3 regions of the Limimaricola cinnabarinus genome follow, and region 3 is predicted to be linked to each of the others. Evidence: riboswitches for the same ligand, from Rfam matches in the RefSeq annotation. Region 3 holds a riboswitch; each other region holds the start of a gene.
The links. Region 3 has a riboswitch for thiamine pyrophosphate ahead of ACJASC_RS02490 (thiamine ABC transporter substrate-binding protein). Riboswitches for the same ligand answer to the same signal wherever they lie in the genome.
Positions count from the first base shown of each region.

Region 1: another riboswitch for thiamine pyrophosphate. It lies ahead of thiC (phosphomethylpyrimidine synthase ThiC); the one in region 3 lies ahead of ACJASC_RS02490 (thiamine ABC transporter substrate-binding protein).
Region 2: another riboswitch for thiamine pyrophosphate. It lies ahead of thiD (bifunctional hydroxymethylpyrimidine kinase/phosphomethylpyrimidine kinase); the one in region 3 lies ahead of ACJASC_RS02490 (thiamine ABC transporter substrate-binding protein).

Region 1 is NZ_JBLHYX010000019.1:11,723-18,276, reverse strand. Features, by position in the region: gene ACJASC_RS14400 (DUF4011 domain-containing protein) at 1-578, shown strand, start outside; gene ACJASC_RS14395 (DMT family transporter) at 758-1,729, shown strand; gene thiC (phosphomethylpyrimidine synthase ThiC) at 1,841-3,652, opposite strand; TPP riboswitch at 3,734-3,862, opposite strand; gene malQ (4-alpha-glucanotransferase) at 3,904-5,715, opposite strand; gene glgB (1,4-alpha-glucan branching protein GlgB) at 5,800-6,554, opposite strand, start outside.
Region 2 is NZ_JBLHYX010000008.1:137,988-144,541, reverse strand. Features, by position in the region: gene ACJASC_RS08795 (hypothetical protein) at 1-139, opposite strand, end outside; gene ACJASC_RS08790 (isocitrate lyase) at 505-2,133, opposite strand; gene ACJASC_RS08785 (aldolase/citrate lyase/malate synthase family protein) at 2,197-3,720, opposite strand; gene ACJASC_RS08780 (helix-turn-helix domain-containing protein) at 3,880-5,316, shown strand; TPP riboswitch at 5,362-5,461, shown strand; gene thiD (bifunctional hydroxymethylpyrimidine kinase/phosphomethylpyrimidine kinase) at 5,522-6,322, shown strand; gene ACJASC_RS08770 (FAD-dependent oxidoreductase) at 6,319-6,554, shown strand, end outside.
Region 3 is NZ_JBLHYX010000002.1:135,178-141,731, reverse strand. Features, by position in the region: partial or broken gene ACJASC_RS02500 (SRPBCC family protein) at 1-230, shown strand, start outside; gene aroC (chorismate synthase) at 255-1,355, opposite strand; TPP riboswitch at 1,450-1,548, shown strand; gene ACJASC_RS02490 (thiamine ABC transporter substrate-binding protein) at 1,584-2,570, shown strand; gene ACJASC_RS02485 (ABC transporter permease family protein) at 2,546-4,081, shown strand; gene ACJASC_RS02480 (thiamine ABC transporter ATP-binding protein) at 4,068-4,763, shown strand; gene ACJASC_RS02475 (cytochrome c1) at 4,940-5,782, opposite strand; gene ACJASC_RS02470 (cytochrome b) at 5,797-6,554, opposite strand, start outside.

The sequences.
Region 1 (6,554 bases), on a different contig from region 3:
GGGAGCGGCGGCTCAACGTGGCGATCACGCGGGCGCGGCGCGAGCTGCACGTCTTCGCCTCGCTCGGGGCCGACCAGATCGATCTTGGCCGCAGCCGCGCCCGCGGCGTCGCCGATCTCAAGGCGTTCATCGATTACGCCGATCGCGGCGCGGTGGCGCTGCCCGCACGCGACACGGGCAGCCTCGGCCCGGCCGAGAACCCGTTCGAGGAGGCGGTGGCGCGCGCACTCGAGGCCAAGGGCTGGGAGGTGCGCTGCCAGATCGGCGTCTCGGGCTACCGCATCGATCTCGCGGTGGTGCATCCGGACCGGGGCGGCGCCTATCTCGCCGGTGTCGAATGCGACGGGGCGAGCTATCATTCGGCGGCCACCGCGCGGGATCGCGACCGGGTGCGTCAGGCGGTGCTCGAAGGCCTCGGATGGCGCATCGAGCGGGTCTGGTCGACCGACTGGTTCCGCGCGCCCGCCCATGTGGCCGAGCGGCTCGACAACCGACTGCGCGAGGTGCTGGCCGCCGACCGGGCGCGGCGCGAGACCGTGCAACCGCGCCGCCTGTCGCTTCCCGCGCCGGGAGAGTGACGCGCGCCGATGCCGCGAGGCTTGACCGGCCAAGGCAGGCTCACTAGCCCTGTGGCATGGCCGGTCACGGGGCCGACGATGGCGTCGTCCGGGCCTGCGGCCATCTCATCATTTTCGTCCCGGACGCCCGGACGGTCGTGCCCCGCTGCGAGGCGGCGCGCGCATGTTGGGAGACGCCCATGATCAGACCCCGCACCAAGAGCCCGGTCGCCCCCGCCCGCCGCACCGATCACGGCCCCGCAGGCACCGGCATCGCGTTGATGATCGTCGCCATGGCGCTGTTGCCGGTGGGCGACACGCTGGCCAAGCTGCTCACCGGGGCGATGCCGCCCGCTGAGGTGGTGCTGTGGCGCTTCGGCTTCCAAAGCGCGACCCTTGCGGCGCTGGCGCTCATCCTGCGGCACCGGTTGCGGGGCGCGATGTTTTCGCCTGTGCTGGTGCTGTCGGGGCTGTGCTCGGTGGTCACCATGACCGGCCTCGTCGGCGCCTTTGCGGTGATGCCGATCGCCACAGCCATCGCGATCTTCTTCGTGGAGCCGCTGATCCTCGTGCTGCTGGCGGCACCTCTCTTGGGCGAAAAGGTTGGACCCCGTCGCTATGCTGCCGTCGCGGTCGGCTTCGTCGGGGCGCTGGTGGTGATCCGGCCGGGCTTCGAGGGCTTCACCCCGACGGCGCTGCTGCCTTTGATGGCGGCTACCGGCTACGCGCTCAACGCGGTGATCCTGCGCAGCGCCTCGGCCTCGCGCTCGGCGCTGACGATCCAGACCGGGGCCACGCTCTACGCGGCGCTGATCGCGCTGGGCCTGTTCGGGCTGATGGCGTTGGCTGGCGGGTCGGGCCTCGTTGCGCCCTCAGCCCCCGGCTGGGTCTGGGGGGTGCTGCCGCTGGCCGGGCTGGTGTCGGCTGCGACCTTCCTTTTGATTGCCGAGGCGTTCCGCCGCTCCGAGGCGGGGCTCTTGGCGCCGTTCCAGTATCTCGAAATCGTCGGCGCGGTGCTGCTCGGCTATCTGGTGTTCGGTGACCTGCCGGACATGGCCACGGTGCTCGGCACCGCGATCATCCTCGGCTCGGGCGGCTATGTGGTGCATCGCGAGCAGGCCGCCGCCCGGGGCGGCGGGGGCCGCGCCGAAGCTCTCGCGCCGCAGGGCTAGAATCGAACGGCGGGCAAGAGGTCATGCCCCCACCCGCCGTTCCCCGCACTCGTCAACCGGTCAATTGGCAAATGCCTCTGCGACGCCGATCCATGCCGGTCCCGCGCGCCCTTAGGCGTCGGTCTCGGGCAGATAGAGCGCGCCGCCCTCGCGGAACTTCTCGGCCATCTTCGCCATGCCCTCCTTCTGGGCCTCGGACCGGATGTCGTGGCTGATCCGCATGGAGCAGAACTTGGGCCCGCACATGGAGCAGAAATGTGCCGTCTTGTGGGCGTCCTTGGGAAGTGTCTCGTCATGCATCGAGCGCGCCGTGTCGGGATCGAGCGCGAGGTTGAACTGATCCTCCCAGCGGAACTCGAAGCGCGCGCGTGACAGCGCGTCGTCGCGGATCTGCGCGCCCGGATGCCCCTTGGCGAGATCGGCGGCATGGGCCGCGATCTTGTAGGTGATGACGCCGGTCTTCACGTCGTCGCGGTCGGGCAGCCCCAGATGCTCCTTGGGCGTGACATAGCACAGCATCGCGCAGCCGAACCAACCGATCATCGCCGCACCGATGCCGCTGGTGATGTGGTCATATCCCGGCGCGATGTCGGTGGTGAGCGGCCCCAGCGTGTAGAAGGGCGCCTCGTCGCAGCACTCGAGCTGCTTGTCCATGTTCTCCTTGATCTTGTGCATGGCGACGTGGCCGGGACCCTCGATCATCACCTGGCAGTCGCGCTTCCAAGCGATCTGGGTCAGCTCGCCCAGCGTTTCCAGCTCGGCGAACTGCGCCGCGTCGTTGGCGTCGGCGATCGAGCCGGGGCGCAGCCCGTCGCCCAAGGAGAACGACACGTCGTAGCGGCGGCAGATCGCGCAGATCTCCTCGAAATGCTCGTAGAGAAAGCTTTCGCGGTGATGGTGCAGGCACCATTTGGCCATGATCGATCCGCCGCGGCTGACGATGCCGGTGACCCGGTCGATGGTAAGCGGCACGTGATGCAGCCTGAGCCCGGCATGGATGGTGAAATAATCGACACCCTGTTCGGCCTGCTCGATCAGCGTGTCGCGGAACACCTCCCAGGTCAGGTCCTCGGCAATGCCGCCGACCTTTTCGAGCGCCTGATAGAGCGGCACCGTGCCGATCGGCACCGGGGAATTGCGCAAGATCCAGTCGCGGATATCGTGGATGTCGCGGCCCGTGGAAAGGTCCATGACCGTATCGGCGCCCCAGCGCGTGGCCCAGACCATCTTCTCGACCTCCTCCTCCATCGAGGAGGTGACGGCCGAGTTGCCGATGTTGGCGTTGATCTTCACGAGGAAGTTGCGGCCGATGATCATCGGCTCGAGCTCGGGGTGGTTGATGTTGGCGGGAATGATGGCGCGCCCCCGCGCGATTTCATCGCGCACGAATTCGGGCGTCACGTGGTCCGGGATCGCCGCGCCGAAGCTTTCGCCGTCGCGCGGTCTGGCGAGGGCGGCGTCGCGGCCCATGTTCTCGCGGATCGCGACATATTCCATTTCGGGTGTGACGATGCCCGCGCGGGCATAGGCGAGCTGGGTGACGGGGCGGTCGCGCGTCGCACGGCGCGGCGCATGGGCGCGCGGGAAGGGGCGCAGCTTGCCGCTGGCCCCGTCGCGCCCGTTATCCTCGGGTCGGATGCGGCGGCCCTCGTAGCTCTCGGTGTCGCCACGCGCATCAATCCATGCCTCGCGCGGGCGGGGCAGGCCCGTGGCGGTGTCGATCGCGGCCTCGGCGTCGGTATAGGGGCCGGAGGCATCATAGACGCGCACGTTCGGCTCGCCCGCGCTGGGATGGAGCGCGATCTCGCGCATTGGCACACGGATACCGGGGTGCAGGGTTCCGGCCTTCCAGACCTTGGTGGAGGCGGGGAGCGGACCGGTGGTCACGCGGGGCAGTTCGGGCGGAGTGGTGTTGATCGTCATGCGGCGTCCTCTCGCGGCGGTGACGATCCAGAACGACAGCGGGGGTGGAGAAGCGGCGAGAAAGACGGGAGACCCCGAAAGCCCAACAGCCGCGCACCGTCCCTACGCCAGTATGAACTGGATCAGGTTCGAAGGGTCTGCGCGCGCGTGGGCCTTTCGGCCTCGCCAGCGATATCTCAGCCCCTTGCCGGGGCCCCCCTGGTGAAGTGCCCGCACCCTGCAGGGGCGGGGCCTTGGCTGTCAAGCGGGGATCAGCCGCGCGGCCGCTCCCGGCGCATCATCGCGGTCACGGCGCGGAAATCGGGATGGGTCGCGATCTGCGACAGATCGAGCGGCGCGCTGGGCCGCCAGTTGGGATACTCGTCCACCGTGCCGGGCATGTTGGTGGGCGCCTTGGGCCCGACCATGTCCGCCAGCCGTATCCCGACCAGCGCCGCGCGGGTGCGCGCGAGGTAGCGGTGCGCCGCGACCAGTACCTCCTGCGGCATCTCCTTTTGCCGGGGCAACCGTCCCCTGAGCGCGCCCGTCTTGCGCATCGCATCCAGCAACGCGCGGCGTTCGCCCGCCCGTCCGGCTGCATGGGCATCGCTGTCTTCCGCGCCAACGAGCCCCAGTTCGCGGCGCAGCTCGATATCCTCGCCCGCCCACCAGCGTTCGAGCACCGGCAGGTCGTGGGTCGAAAGGCACGCCAGCGCCGTGGGGCGGTATTCCTCGGGGCGCTTGAAGCGGTCGCCGTCCTTCTCGAAGTAGAGGATCGAATATGACAGGATGTTGGCCGCCTGCATCGCCTCGCGAAAGCCCGGCGGCACGAAGCCCAGATCCTCGCCGATCACCACCGCCTCGCGCTCCTGGCTCTCCTTCGCCAGAACGCGCAGCAGATCGGTGAAGGGATAGCGCAGATGCGCGCCTGCACTGGCAGGCTCCCCATCGGGGATGAGGAACAGTTGCCACAGCGCCATCGCATGATCGATGCGCAACGCCCCCGCATGCGCGAGCTGCGCGCCGATCATGTCACGGAACGGGGCGAAATCGAGCTGGCGCAGCGTGCCGGGGTTGAAGGCCGAGAGGCCCCAATACTGGCCGTCGGCGGCAAAGACATCGGGCGGCGCGCCGACGGCGAGGCCGGTCATCTGCACCTCGCCGCTGCCCCAGCTTGCCGAGCCGTCGGGCGCTTCGCCCACCGCGAGGTCGAGATAGAGGCCGATGCGCATTCCGGCGTCCACGGCACAGGCCATGGCCGCGTCAAGCTGGCGCGTTGCCTGCCATTGCAGCCACAGGTGAAAGCGGACCTCGTCGGCGTTGTCATCGGCGAAACCTGCGACCTGCGCGCTGTCGACATCACGCAGCGCCTCGGGCCAGCCATGCCAGCCCGAGCCGTGGCCCTCGGCCGACATGGCGAGCGAGAGCGTCTCGAACATCGCATGACGGCGCAGCGGCTCGCCGCCCTCCCTTACGAAGGTGTCGAAATCCGCCTCGTCGCCGTCGAAGGGCTTGCGCGCGAAGGCCGCGCGCAGGGCGTCGAGCTTGGCGGGCACCACCGCGTCGTAATCCACCAGATCGCCCGCGCGCAGGGCTTCGGCGTCGATGTCACCCGGCTCGTGCCCCACGAGATCGTCGAGCGCGATATAGACCGGGCTGAGAAAGCTGCGGGTCGAGGGAAAGAAGGGACTGCGGCGCGTCGGATCGGCGAGGAACAGCGCGTGTAGCGGGTTCACCCCGAGGAAATCCGCCCCGGCCCGGCCCGCGATGCGCGCCATCTCGGCCAGGTCGCGAAAATCGCCGATGCCGTGGTTGCGCTCCGAGCGCAGCTCGTAGAGCTGGCAGAACAGGCCCCATCCCGGCGCGTCCTCGATCCAGCCGGGCAGGTGGCACACCCCGTCCTTAGGCACGACCATTTCCTGCGGCGCGGCGGGACCGCTCACCGGGCCGTCGGGATCGACGCCGATCTTGCGCAGGATCAGGCGCAGCGTCGCCTCGGGCACGGGGCGCATGCCCTCGCCATGCGGGTCCTCGTATTCGGTGGTGATCCCGTGGTGGCGGCAGAGATCGGCGAGGTCGGTCATGCGGACTCCGAAAAAATTGGGCCGGGACAGCGCCCGGCCCGTGGTCGGGGGGAGGCGGGCCGGACGGCCCGCCCCGAAGGGGGTTCAGCGGTTGGGAACGAGGATCATCGTCGCCAGCGGCGGCAGGCGCAGCGACAGCGACACCGACCGCCCGTGGCATTCCTCCTGACGGCTCTCGATCTTGCCCTTGTTGACCACGCCGGAGCCGCCATAGGCCTCGTCATCGGTGTTCAGAAGCTCGACCCAATCGCCGCCCTCGGGCACGCCGATGCGGTAATCCTCGCGCGCCACGGGCGTCATGTTGGAGATCACGAGAACCGGGCGCGTGCCGCTGTCGGCGCGGCGCAAAAAGGCGAAGATCGATCGCTGGTCATCGGCCCCGTCGACCCATTCGAAGCCCGCCGGATCGCAATCGAGCGCGTGCAGCGCCTTCTCGTCGCGATAAAGCCCGTTGAGATCGCGCACGAGGCTCTGCGTGCCCTTGTGCTTGTCGTCTTCGAGCAGGTGCCAGTCGAGCGAGATGTCGTGGTTCCACTCGCGTTCCTGACCGAACTCGCAGCCCATGAACAGAAGCTTCTTGCCCGGATGGGTCCACATGAAGCCCAGATAGGCGCGCAGATTCGCGAATTTCTGCCAGCGGTCGCCCGGCATCTTGTTCAGGAGCGATCCCTTGCCGTGCACCACCTCGTCATGGCTGATCGGCAGCACGAAGTTCTCGGACCAGGCGTAGTGGATCGAGAAGGTCATCTGGTTGTGATGATACTTCCGATTGATCGGGTCCTCCTGGATGTAGGACAGCGAGTCGTGCATCCAGCCCATGTTCCACTTGAAGTCGAAGC
Region 2 (6,554 bases), on a different contig from region 3:
TCTCTGTTTCATTGAGCAGGCGGACCTGCGCCGCCCAGAGATGCTCGTGCCGTAATGTCGGGAAGGATCGCGGTGCCACGGCCCGTGTCGAAGGCCGTCGATCGGCGGTTGCGGGTTTCAGTCGGGGTGTGCGGGTCATCTCAAGCCTCCCGTGCGAGATCGACGCAGGCTCATCCTGGCAGGTTCGGCCGCGTCGATCCACGATCGCGCGAGGCCCGGCCCCATGCGGCGGGAAATGGCCCAAGTGCCGCGCGAAGCCCGGCGGATTTGCGCGATTTCGAGGCGATCCGAACGCTACAGCATCACCCGATGAAATGTCTGGCGGTGCGGTGCGGCGAATCGCGCTGCGGGGTTCGCGGGCAGAGCGCAGGGGCATCCGCTGCGTCGGGGACGGGGCGCCGGAGGGCGGCCCCGGCCCCCCGGCGCGACGCGACACCGGGCCGGGGCTATGCGCCCGGCCCGGTGCCCGATGGCCCGTCGGTCAGGCCCGACCGACGGGGTCTCTCACTCGGCCGCGAACTGGTTCATCGTGTTCGCATGGCCACCGGCCTTCAATGCGCGGTCGCCGCCGACCATCTCCTTGAAGGTATCGCCCAGATCCGAGCCGACCTCGTGCTGGTGTTTGACCGCCGAGATGCCGCGCCGGATCTCCTCGCGCTGCACGGTGGCGACATAGGCCAGCATCCGGTCTTCGCCGAAATAGCCGCGCGACAGCTCGTCCACCGATTTGGCGGTGAGGTGGAAGGTCGGCAGCGTGATCAGGTTGTGGAACACGCCCGCCTTGGTCGAGATGTCGTACTGGAACCGCTTGAGCCGGGCGTCGGCCTCGCGCCCGAGATCGGTGTCGTCGTAATCGGCCTTCATCAGCTGGGTGCCGTCCGGGTAGTCGGTCTCGGCGATCCGGCCCTCGCCGATCCAGTCCTCGCGCACCTGGCGGCGCAGGTTCAGGGTCCAGTTGAAGGAGGGCGAGTTGTTGTAGACGAGCTTGGCCTGCGGGGCCTTCTGGCGGATCTCGTCGACCATGCCCGCGATCTCGGCCACGTTGGGGGTGTCGGTCTCGATCCAGATCAGGTCGGCGCCGCCATCATTGAGAGAGGCCACGCAATCCTCGATGACCCGCGCCCGGCCGGTGTCGGGCTTGAAGCGCACGAGGCCGTTGGGCAGGCGCGCGGGCTTGGCCCAACCGCCGTCGCGCCACATGGCGATCTCGCCTTCGTCGGGCTGGCCATTGATGCTCTCGGTTTCGATCCATTTGAGGTATTCGGCCGCGTGGTCGCCGCTCTGCTGGCTCACCGGGAGCTTCTGGGTCAGGCCCGCGCCGAGGCTGTCGGTGCGCGCGACGATGACGCCCTCGGTCACGCCAAGCTCTTCGAAGGCCATGCGGCAGGCGCGCAGCTTTTCGATGAAATCCTCGCGCGGGACGGTGACCTTGCCGTCCTGGTGGCCGCATTGCTTGGCATCGGACACCTGGTTCTCGATTTGCAGGCAGCAGGCCCCGGCCTTGATCAGCTCCTTGGCGAGCAGGTAGGTCGCGTGCTCGTTGCCGAAGCCCGCATCGATGTCGGCGATGATCGGCACGACGTGGCTCTCGAAGCTGTCGATCGCGGTGACGGCCTCGCGCTCGGCATTGGCGTCGCCGCTCTCGCGGGCCTTGTCGAGGGCGCGGAACAGGTCGTTCAGCTCGACCTCGTCGGCCTGACGCAGCGAGACGTAGATTTCCTCGATGAGATCCGCGACGGCGGTCTTTTCATGCATCGACTGGTCGGGCAGATGGCCCCAGCGGTTGCGCAGACCCGCGACCATCCAGCCGGAAAGATAGACGTAGGCCCCCTTGGTGGTGCCGCGCAGCCGCTTGACCGAACGGATCATCTGCTGGGCGTGAAAGCCCGACCAGCAGCCGAGACTTTGCGTGAAATGCTCGGGGTTGGCGTCATAGGCGGCCATGTCGGCGCGCATCACGCGTGCCATCTCGCGGGCGATGTCGAGATGGGTGTTGTAGGTGTTCTGCATCTGCAGCTGCAGGATGTCGTCGATGCCGATGCCGCCGGGCGCTTCGCCCTTGGGAAAGCGCGAGGCGAGGCTGGCGCGGCGCTCGGCATAGGTCTTTCGGCTCTGGGGGGTCATGTCGGTCATGTCGTCAGGTCCTTGTCGATGAAGGGGAAGGGGGCGGGGGCCTTCGGGGCCCCGCGCCGGAAATCAGTCGAGCGTGTCGAGCAGCGGCGCCGCGAGGCGGGCGACGTGGTCGGGCTGCGGCGTGGCGCAAGCGGCCTCCTGCACGATGCGCGCGGCAGAGGCGTAGCGGCCGCGGTGGAAGCTGTGCGGACCCAGCCACTCGACCAGCGCCACGATCTCCTCGTGGATCAGTTCGGCGAGCCAGTCGGCGGTCATGCGGCGGCTTTCGCCGGCCTCCATCTCGACCGATGCGCCATGCGCCAGCCATTGACCGAGCCGGGCGCGGGCGAGATCGGCGGAGGCCAGGCCGTGAAGCTGGTCGTCGATGCGGACCGGGCCGCGACCGGCGATCCACGCGGCAAGCGCGCCGATGGCGACATGGACAGTGCCGCGCAGCCCGGCTTCGGTGACGGGGCCGGTATGGGGCTTGAGAAGCATCTCCGGGCTGATCCGGAAATACTGGCGCGGCTTGCCGATCTGGTGCGCGCCGGGCAGCGCGCGGGCGGTCGCCTCGCGGGCGGGTTCGATCCGCTCGGGCGCCGCGAGCCACATGCCGTCGCAGCCCTCGTCGAGCGGGCGGCGCAGCTGCGACGCCTCGGCGCTGTCGGGGCCTTCGGCGATGGCGTGGGTGCCCCGGCGATGCGCGACCTTGACCATGCGCGCGGCGCAGGTCCCGAGGAAAGCGGCCTCGGGGTCGAGCGTGGCGGGCAGCACCGCGTCGGGATGGGCGCGCATCAGCCGCAGATAGGAGGCGGTGAGCGGCGCGCGGCGCAGCGTCAGGCCAAGCGCGCGGCCCCGCAGCTCCCACAGGATCTCGTCCATCTCGAAGCCCGCATTGACGCTTTCGATCGAGGCCTCGGCGCGGATCGTGCCGGGGGCGAGGCCCGCGCGCTCCTCGGCGATGTCGAGGATCTCGGACCAGAGCCGCGCCTCGCGGTGGCCGTCGATGCCGCCGAGTTGCAGGTACGGCCCCATGTCGCGCGTCGAGAGCGGCGTCGCGAGATGGGTGACGATCAGCGCCAGATCGAACAGGCCCGCCGAAACCGGGTGGCCGCCGATCAGCAGCGCCGGCTCGTCGCGGTCCAGCGGGCGCGGACGGATCAGCATCGGCGTGTGGTCGTCGGGCGCCTCGATCAGCGCCGCGATCCCGGCGACGAGGTTGGCGAAGCCGGGCGCGGTCGTCTCGTCGAGATCGACCAGCAGCGTCGAGACGCCGCCCGCGCGGGCCATGGCCAGCGCCCCGGCCTCGGCGGCGGTGGCGAGACCGACGCGGCGGTCGCGCAGGCCCTCGGGCGCCGGGGTGCAGGTCCACATGCCCTTGCGGATGCTGGCCGTGTCTTCGAGGTAATCGGGCATGCGGCCTTCGTCGGCGCGTTCCTGACGGCGATCACGGGCGACCGAGAGCGCCTGCATCTTGGGTGCGAAGCGGGTCTGAAGCTCGGCGGCGAGGGCGAGCGCCTCGTCGGTCAGGACGCGGGAGGCGCCAGGCACGTCGCGCAGCAGGACCGGCTTCGGGGCTGCGGGGGCGGGGACGAGATCGAGAGACATCTGCGTGACCTTCCTGTTGGTGGCACCGAAAGGGAGGAGGGTGCCTGTTCTGTCTGTAAGGTTAGTGTGGTCATGGCGCAGTTGCAGCATAATTTTGTTGCGAGCGGGTAATCTTGTAAGTTATGTAAGCGGTAAGTTTGAAACATTGTTAGGTCTGAAATGAGTGAGCGTGGTGAAAAGCTGCTGATCGGTCCTCGTCTCAAGGCGCTGCGCGTCTCGCTCGGGTTGACGCAGGTGCAGATGGCCGGACGTCTGGGCGTGTCGTCGAGCTACGTGACGCTGATGGAGGGCAACCAGCGCCCGGCTTCGGCCAAGCTGCTGATGCGGCTCGCCGAGGCGTTCGACATCAATGTGAGCGAGCTGGCGCCAGAGACCGACGCGCAGCTTGCCGCCGATCTGGCCGCGGCGCTGAAGGACCCCGCGCTCGAGGCCTCGGTCGGGCGGGTCGAGATCGAACAGGCGCTCTCGGCGGCTCCAGGCGTCGCGGCGGCGCTGGTGCGGCTGCACGATCGCTACCGCCAGCTGGTGCTGTCGCGCCAGACCGACGCCAACCCGTTGGCGGATCGCGACAAGGTCGAGGTGCTGGAGGAGGGCAGCCGCGCGGTGCAGTCGGTGCGCGCCTGGCTGTTCGAGCGGCGCAACCATGTCGACGCGCTCGACCGCGCCGCCGAAGCCATGGCCGAGGAGATGAAGCTGCACCGGAGCGAGCCGCACACCGCGCTGACCGAGCGGCTGCGCGGTCATGGCATCCGCGTGCGCATCCTGCCGTCCGAGGTGATGGCGGGCCGGTTGCGCCAGCACGTGGCGCATCGCGGCGAGCTGCGCCTGTCCGAGCTTCTGGGCCAGTCAAGCCGCCGGTTTCAGATGGCGGTGCTTCTGGCGCGGCTGGAATTGCCGCAGGAGATCGCCGACGAGGTCGCGGCGGCGGGTCTCACCGACCCGTCGGCGCTGGCGCTGGCGCGGGTGACGCTGGCCAATTACTTTGCCGCGGCGCTGCTGATGCCCTATGCGCGCTTCCTCGCCGCCTGCGAGAGCGCGCGCTACGATGTGGAGCTTCTGAGCCACCGCTTCGGCACCAGCTACGAGCAGGTGGCGCACCGGCTCACCACGTTGCAGCGCGAGGGCGCGCGCGGCATCCCGTTCTTCTTCGTGCGGGTCGATCAGGCGGGCAACATCTCCAAGCGGTTCAGCGCGGGTCGGTTTCCGTTTTCCTCCTTTGGCGGCACCTGCCCGCTTTGGAACATCCATGCCGCTTTCGAGGCGCCGGACCGGGTGCAGACCCAAGTGATCTCGATGCCCGACGGGGCGCGGTATTTCTCGATCGCCCGCACCGTGACCCGGCATGGCGGCACGCTGGGCCAGCCCGCGACGCGGCTGGCCATCGGTCTGGGCTGCGACGTCGCCTATGCGCCGCGCCTCGCCCATGCCCAAGGGCTCGACCTCGACCGGATCACCCCCACCGGCATCGGCATCAACTGCTATCTATGCGAGCGGCCCAACTGCGCCAGCCGCGCCCACGCGCCGGTCAACCGCAAGCTCGAGATTGACGAGAGCGAGCGCGGCCTCGCGATCTACCGCTTCGAAGGCGAGCGGTGATCCCGGCCTCCCTTGCGTCACCCGGGGCGCGCCGCTAACGTCCGCTCGAATCCGTTGGGGTGCCCAGCTAGGGCTGAGAGGCGAAAGCCGACCCATCGAACCTGATCCGGTTGATACCGGCGGAGGGAACGGAGACGCGACCGGGGCCATGCATGCGCGCGCCCCGAATCCGTCCCGCGCCCCCGTCCGGGGGGAGAGCGAGACGATGCGCATCAAGACGGCCCTGACCATCGCGGGCTCCGACAGCGGCGGCGGCGCAGGCATCCAGGCCGATCTCAAGAGCTTTGCCGCCTTCGGCGTTTACGGCACATCGGCCCTCACCGCGATCACGGCGCAAAACACGCGCGGGGTCTTCGGCGTGACGTCGGTGCCGCCCGAGATGGTCACGGGGCAGATCGCCGCCGTGCTGGACGACATCCCTCCCGACGCGATCAAGATCGGCATGCTGGGCGACGCGGCGACGGTAGAGGCGGTGGCCGCCGCGCTCGCGGGATACGAAGGCCCGGTCGTGCTCGACCCGGTGATGATGGCCAAGTCGGGCGATGCGCTGCTCGACGCCGCAGCCATCGCGGCGCTGACCCGGCGGCTGATCCCGCGCGCGGCGATCCTGACGCCGAACCTGCCAGAAGCGGCGCGGCTTCTGGGGGTGTCGCCCGCTTCGAGTCCCGCCGAGATCGTGGCGCAGGGACGCGCGCTGCTCGATCTCGGGCCGGGGGCGGTGCTGATGAAGGGCGGCCATGCGGGCGGGCCGTGCTGCACCGACTGGCTGGTCGGCCGCGCGGGCGTGCACGAGGTGACGGGGCCGCGCATCGCCACGCGCAACACCCATGGCACCGGCTGCTCGCTCTCGGCGGCGCTGGCTGCGCTTCTGGCGACGGGACGCACGCCCGAGGCGGCGCTCGATCGGGCGCAGCGCTGGCTGTCGGGGGCGATCCGCGCGGCGGACGCGCTCGGGATCGGGTCGGGGCACGGGCCGGTCGATCATTTCTACGAGGGGCGGCGATGACACAGCGGGTGATCGGCGGCGGCGTCATGGGCCTTGCCGTGGCGGCGGAGCTGTCGTCGCGCGGGCGCGCGGTGACGGTGGTGGACCGGAGGGCCGGGGCCGGACCGCATCACTGCTCGTGGTGGGCGGGCGGCATGCTCGCCCCCGATTGCGAGGGCGAGACGGCCGAGGCGCCGGTCGTGCGGCTCGGGCGCGAGGCGGCGGGGTGGTGGGCGCGGCAGGGTGCACAGGT
Region 3 (6,554 bases):
TTTGGCGGGGGCGTCTCGTGGCGTGGCGCCCGGATGGCTGCGTCATCGCTGCCATGGGCGACCTGCGGGGCAGGGGTGTCTGGCGCATCCGGCCGTACGGCACGGGGACGCTCGCCATCTATGACTGGCGGGTCCGGGTCGAGCGGCCGCTGCTGCGCCGTCTCGCGCCGCTTCTCGGCCCGGCTTTCGCGTGGAATCACCGTTGGGCCATGGCGCGCGGGGCACGGGCGCTCACGGCCGAACTGGCGCGCCGTTCAGCCGATGGTGCCGCGATGCCCGCCGGTCTGGCCGCGATCGAGCAGATAATGATCGAGCAGCACGCAAGCCATCATCGCCTCGGCCACCGGCACGGCGCGGATGCCGACGCAGGGATCGTGGCGCCCCTTGGTGACGACTTCGGTGGGGCTTCCGTCGATGCGGATCGAGCGGCGCGGGCTCAGGATCGATGAGGTCGGCTTCACCGCGAAGCGCAGCACCACGTCCTGTCCGGAGCTTATCCCGCCCAAGATGCCGCCTGCATGGTTCGAGCCGTATTCGGGACCGTTCTCGCCCATGAAGATCTCGTCGGCATTGTCGCGGCCCGTCAGCGCCGCCGCCGCCATGCCCTCGCCGATCTCCACGCCCTTTACGGCGTTGATCGACATCATCGCCGCCGCCAGATCGGTGTCGAGCTTGCCGTATACCGGCGCGCCGAGGCCCGCGGGCACGCCCGAGGCCGTCACCTCGATCATCGCGCCGACCGAGTTGTGGTCCTTGCGCAGCGCGTCGAGATAGTCGGCCCATTCGGTCGCCGCAGCCGCGTCAGGACACCAGAAATCGTTTTGGGCGATCTCCTCCATGTCGATCTTCGCACGATCGATCGTCTTCTCGCCCATCTGGACCATGTAGCCGGTGATCTTCAGATCCGGCAGCGCGGCCTTGAGCGCGGCTCGTGCCACGCCGCCCGCCGCGACCCGCGCCGCCGTTTCACGCGCGCTGGAGCGACCGCCGCCGCGATAGTCGCGCAGCCCGTATTTCAGGTGATAGGCGATGTCGGCATGGCCGGGGCGGAAGGTCTCGGCGATGTCGCCGTAATCCTTGGAGCGCTGGTCGGTGTTGCGGATCATCAGCTGGATCGGCGTGCCTGTAGACCTGCCCTCGAACACGCCCGACAGGATCTCCACCGCGTCGGGTTCGCGCCGCTGCGTGGTATGCTTGTTCTGGCCCGGACGCCGCTTGTCGAGCCAGACCTGCAGGTCGGCTTCGGTGATCTCCACCCCCGGCGGACAACCGTCGACCGTGGCGCCGAGCGCGGGGCCGTGGCTTTCGCCCCATGTGGTGACGCGGAACAGGTGGCCGAAGCTGTTGAGGGACATGGGCGCGCTCTCCTTGTGGCCGGGCCGGTGTAGCGCGGCGCGGACGCGGGGGAAAGGCCGGGGGCTTGCGCATGGCCCCCGATGCCCTACTGTCCGCTCCACCTCGGGGGGCCACTGGCTGAGATGCGCGTCGCGCGGACCCGTTGAACCTGAACCGGATCACACCGGCGGAGGGAAGGTTTCGGGACAGGCGTCCTCCTTGCTCTTCGCCCGCATCGGAGGATGACCATGCACCATCGCCTGATCGCGGGTCTTACCCTCGCACTCGCCGCCACCCCGGCGCTCGCGCAGGACAAGACCCTCACCGTCTATGCCCCCGACTACTTCGGCTCCGAATGGGGCCCCGGCCCCGCGATCAAGGAGGCCTTCGAGGCCGAGTGCGGCTGCACGATCGATTACCAGACCGGCGATCTGCTGCCGCGGCTGCTGCTCGAAGGAGAGCGCACGGAGGCCGACGTCGCCATCGGTTTTGATTCGACCGAGATGAGGAAGGCGCGCGAGACCGGGCTGTTCGCGCCGCATGGCGTCGACACCTCCGCGCTGACGCTGCCGATCGCGTGGGACGACGAGGTTTTCCTGCCCTTCGACTGGTCCTACCTCGCCTTCGTCTACGATAACGAGGCGCTCAAGGAGGTGCCCGCCAGCTTCGAGGCGCTGGTGAACGCCCCCGACGATCTGCGCATCGCCATCCAGGATCCGCGCAGCTCGGTCTCGGGTCTGTCGCTGGTGCTCTGGGCCGAGGAGGTGTTCGGCGACGAAGCGGAGGCCAAGTGGGCCGAGCTTGCGCCCAAGATCACCACCGTCACGCCAGGCTGGTCCGAATCCTACGGCCTCTTCACCGAGGGCGAGGTCGACATGGTGCTGAGCTACACCACATCGCCCGCCTACCACGCGATCGCCGAGGAGGACGACACCGTGTCGGCGGCGATCTTCGAGGAGGGGCATTACATGACGATCGAGCTGGCGGCCCAGCTCAAGGGCACCGACGATCCCGATCTGGCGCAGCAATTCATGCGCTTCGTCACCAGCGAGGCGTTCCAATCACTTATCCCGACCTCGAACTGGTCCTATCCTTCGGCACTGCCCGAAGCCGAATGGCCCGAAGCCTTCCGCGACATCGCCATGCCCGAAAAGGCGATCTGGCTGTCCGAGACCGAGGCCGACGCGCTGCGCGCCCCCGCGATCGAAGCATGGCGGCAGGGGCTGTCGCAATAAGTACATGGGCGAGATGGCCCGGCGCGATCGCCGCCGGGCTGGTGCTGACGCTGACGCTGGGCACGCTGGCGGCGGTGGCATGGCGCGCGGGCTTCGCCCTACAGCTCGGCCCCGCCGATCTCTCGGCCATCTGGTTCACCATTTGGCAGGCCGCCCTTTCGGCGGCGCTGTCGGTCGTGCTCGCCGTGCCGGTGGCGCGGGCGCTGGCGCGGCGGCGCTTCGTTGGGCGCGGCGCTCTGGTGACGCTTCTGGGCGCGCCGTTCATCCTGCCGGTCATCGTCGCGGTGATCGGGCTGATCGGCGTGTTCGGACGCGGCGGCCTCCTCAACGACGCGCTGGGTCTCGCGGGGCTCGGGCCGGTGTCGGTCTATGGCTGGCACGGGGTGGTGTTGGCGCATGTGTTCTTCAACCTGCCGCTGGCGGTGCGGTTGATCCTTCAGGGCTGGATCGCGATTCCCGCCGAGCGCTTCCGCCTCGCCGCCTCTCTCGGGGCGCCGGTGGGGCGGCTGCTGGAAGCACCGATGCTGCGCGCGGTGGCGCCGGGGGCCTTCGCGGTCATCTTCCTCATCTGCCTGACAAGCTTTGCGGTGGCGCTGACGCTGGGCGGCGGGCCGCGCGCCACTACGGTCGAGCTTGCCATCTACCAATCGCTGCGATTCGACTTCGATCTGGGTCGGGCCGCAGTGCTGGCGATGGTGCAGTTCGGCCTCTGCGCCGCCGCCGCGCTGCTGGTGCGCATGGCGGGCGCGCCCGATGCGCTGGGCACGGGCCTCGACCGGGTGGTCGAGCGGTTCGAGCCGGGCGGGCGCAGCGTCGATGCCTTGGCTATCGCGCTCGCTGCGCTGTTCCTCATGGCGCCCCTCGCAATGATCGTGGCGCGCGGGGTGCCGGGGCTGCTGGATCTTCCCGACGGGATCTGGGCGGCGGCGCTGCGATCGGTTTCGGTGGCGCTGGGGGCGACGGCGCTGACGCTTGTGCTGGCGCTGGCGCTGGTGCTGCGCGGCGGCGCGCTGGCGCAGTTGTCGATGCTGCTGCCGCTTGCCGCGTCCAGCCTCGTGATGGGCACGGGGCTGTTCGTCGTGCTTTACCCGCTGGTTTCCCCCCGCGAAGTGGCGCTGCTCGTGACGGGGCTGGTGAACGCTGCGATGGCGCTGCCCTTCGCGGCGCGGGTTCTGGCCCCTGCCGCAGCACAGGCCGAGGCCGCGCATGGGCGGCTCGCGACCTCTCTGGGCCTCACGGGCTGGGCGCGCCTGCGCTGGCTGATTCTGCCGCGCCTGCGCCGCCCCTTGGGCTTTGCCGCCGGGCTGACGGCGGCGCTGTCGATGGGCGATCTCGGGGTCATCGCGCTGTTCGCTGGCGATGGCGAGGCGACGCTGCCGCTATTGATGGTGCGGCTGATGTCGGCCTACCGGATGGAGCAGGCGGCGGGGGTGGCGTTGGTGCTTCTGGCGCTCAGCCTCGCGCTGTTCTGGATCTTCGATCACGGAGGGCGGGGCGATGCTGCGGCTTGACGGGCTGGAGATTCGGCAGGGTGAGTTCTCGCTCTCCGCGGATTGGGCGCTGGAGGACGGCGCGGTCTGCGCGGTCATGGGGCCGTCGGGTGGCGGCAAGTCGACGCTGCTCGCCACCATCGCGGGCTTTCTCGCGCCGAGCGCGGGTCGCGTCGTCTGGGACGGGCGCGACCTGACGCCGATCGCCCCCGCGGGTCGGCCGATCTCGATCCTGTTTCAGGATAACAATCTGTTTCCGCACCTGACGGTGGAGCGCAACCTCGCGCTGGGTCTCGACCCGCGCGGTCGGCTCGACGCGGCGCGGCGGCACGCCATCGGCGCGGTGCTGGAGCGTGTCGGCCTGACCGGCATGGCCGCGCGCAAGCCTGCCGCTCTCTCGGGCGGGCAGCAAAGCCGCGCGGCGCTGGCGCGGGTGCTGCTGATGGACCGCGCGCTGGTTCTGCTCGACGAGCCCTTCGCGGCCCTCGGGCCGGGGCTGCGGGCCGAGATGCTCGACCTCGCGCGCGAGGTGTTAGCGGGGGAGGGGAGGACGGTGTTGATGGTGAGCCACGCGCCCGAGGACGCCACGCGTATCGCCAGTCACATCGTGCTGGTGGATGCGGGCCGCGCCGCCCCGCCCCAGGCGGCGGGTCCGCTTCTGGCCGATCCCCCGCCCGCTCTCAGGGCCTATCTGGGACGCTGAGGCCCGCGCAGGGAACACCGCTGTTACGGCCAATGGACATGTTTGCGCATTGGTGACGAGGCCATGCCGTGCTTCAGCGCGCCGCCGATGGGCAAAGCTTTCCCTTCTTTGGCGTCCTGACATGAAAAAAGGGCGCTCCTTCCAGAGCGCCCTCTCTTGCCGTCAGGCCCTTGCGATCACTTGTCGCGGGGGCCGTATTTGGCGCGGTGCCAGATCCGCTTGTTGGTGAAGTAGAGCAGCACCGCGAGCAGGCCGAGGAACAGCACGCCGGTAAAGCCGGCCTGCTTGCGCGCCATCATCTTGGGTTCGGCGGTCCACATCATGAAAGCGGTCACGTCCTTCGCTTCTTCCACGACGGAGGCTTCGTGGCCGTCCTCGTAGGTCACGTCGTCGCCCAGAAGCGGCGGCGGCATGGCGATCCACGAGCCGGGCACCTCGTGGTGGCCTTCGTCGTCGATACAGCTCTCGGGGAAGCCGCCCGAGGCGAAGGCCACGTTGTAGTAGCCCGCGAAATCCTCGGGGGCGCAAGCGGGCGCCTCCTCGTAGCCGGTCAGCAGGGAAGCGACGTATTCCGGCCCACCCATGCCTTTGAAGAGCTGGTTCAGGCCCGATCCGTAGGGGCCGTGGAAACCGGCGCGCGACTTGGCCATCAGCGACAGGTCGGGCGCTTCGGGCAGTGCGCTCTCGGGGAACTTGTCAGCCGGGGTCGCCGGGCGGAAGTCGTCGAGCTCCTCGTCGAAGGTCTCGAACTGCGCGGCATAGGCGCGGACCTGATCCTCGGGCAGGCCGGGGCCGCCCTCATCCGCGAGGTTGCGGTAGGAGACGTATTTCAGGCCGTGACAGGCGGCGCAGACCTCGGTGTAGACCTGCAGGCCGCGCTGCAGCTGCATCTGGTCGAAGGCCCCGAAGGGACCCTCGTAGGAAAAGTCGTAATCCGTGATGTGCGTTTCGGCCTCCGCGATAGCGGTACCGGCGAGGCCCATCGCCGCGATCGCGGCCAGGATGGCGGTTTTCAACATCAGTCTTGCCTCTCTCACTCGGCCGGCTTGACGACGGTGTGGGTGCCGCCGGTCTTGGGGTCGTAATGCGCGTTGAAATCGTCCTCGATCGTCGCGGGCATCGGCAGCGGCTTCTCGATCACGCCCAGAAGCGGCAGGATCACGAGGAAGTAGCCGAACCAGTAGGCCGCACCGATCAGCGAGATGTAGGGGTAGATGCCTTCGGCCGGCATTGCGCCGCCCCACATCAGGACGAAGAAGTCGACCACGAGCAGCGCGAACCACCACTTGAACATCGGGCGATACCGGCCCGAGCGCACCGACGAGGTGTCGAGCCACGGCGCGAGCGCGATCACCGCGATGGCACCGAACATCGCCAGCACGCCGAAGAACTTGGCGTCGACGATGCCGAAGGTGATCCATTCGGCGAACATCACGACCCAGACGTCGGCGGTGAAGGCGCGCAGGATCGCGTAGAAGGGCAGGAAGTACCATTCGGGCACGATATGCGCCGGGGTCGCGAGCGGGTTTGCCTCGATGTAGTTGTCGGGGTGGCCGAGGTAGTTCGGCATGAAGCCGACGATCGCAAAGAAGATCATCAGCACGATCGCCAGCGCGAACAGGTCCTTCATCACGAAGTAGGGCCAGAAGGGCAGGGTGTCGCGCTTGGCCTCTTCCTTCGAGGTGCGGCGCACCTCGACCCCGGTGGGGTTGTTGTTGCCGGTCGAGTGGAAGGCCCAGATGTGTACGACGGTCAGGCCCGCCAGAATGAAAGGCATCAGGTAGTGCAGCG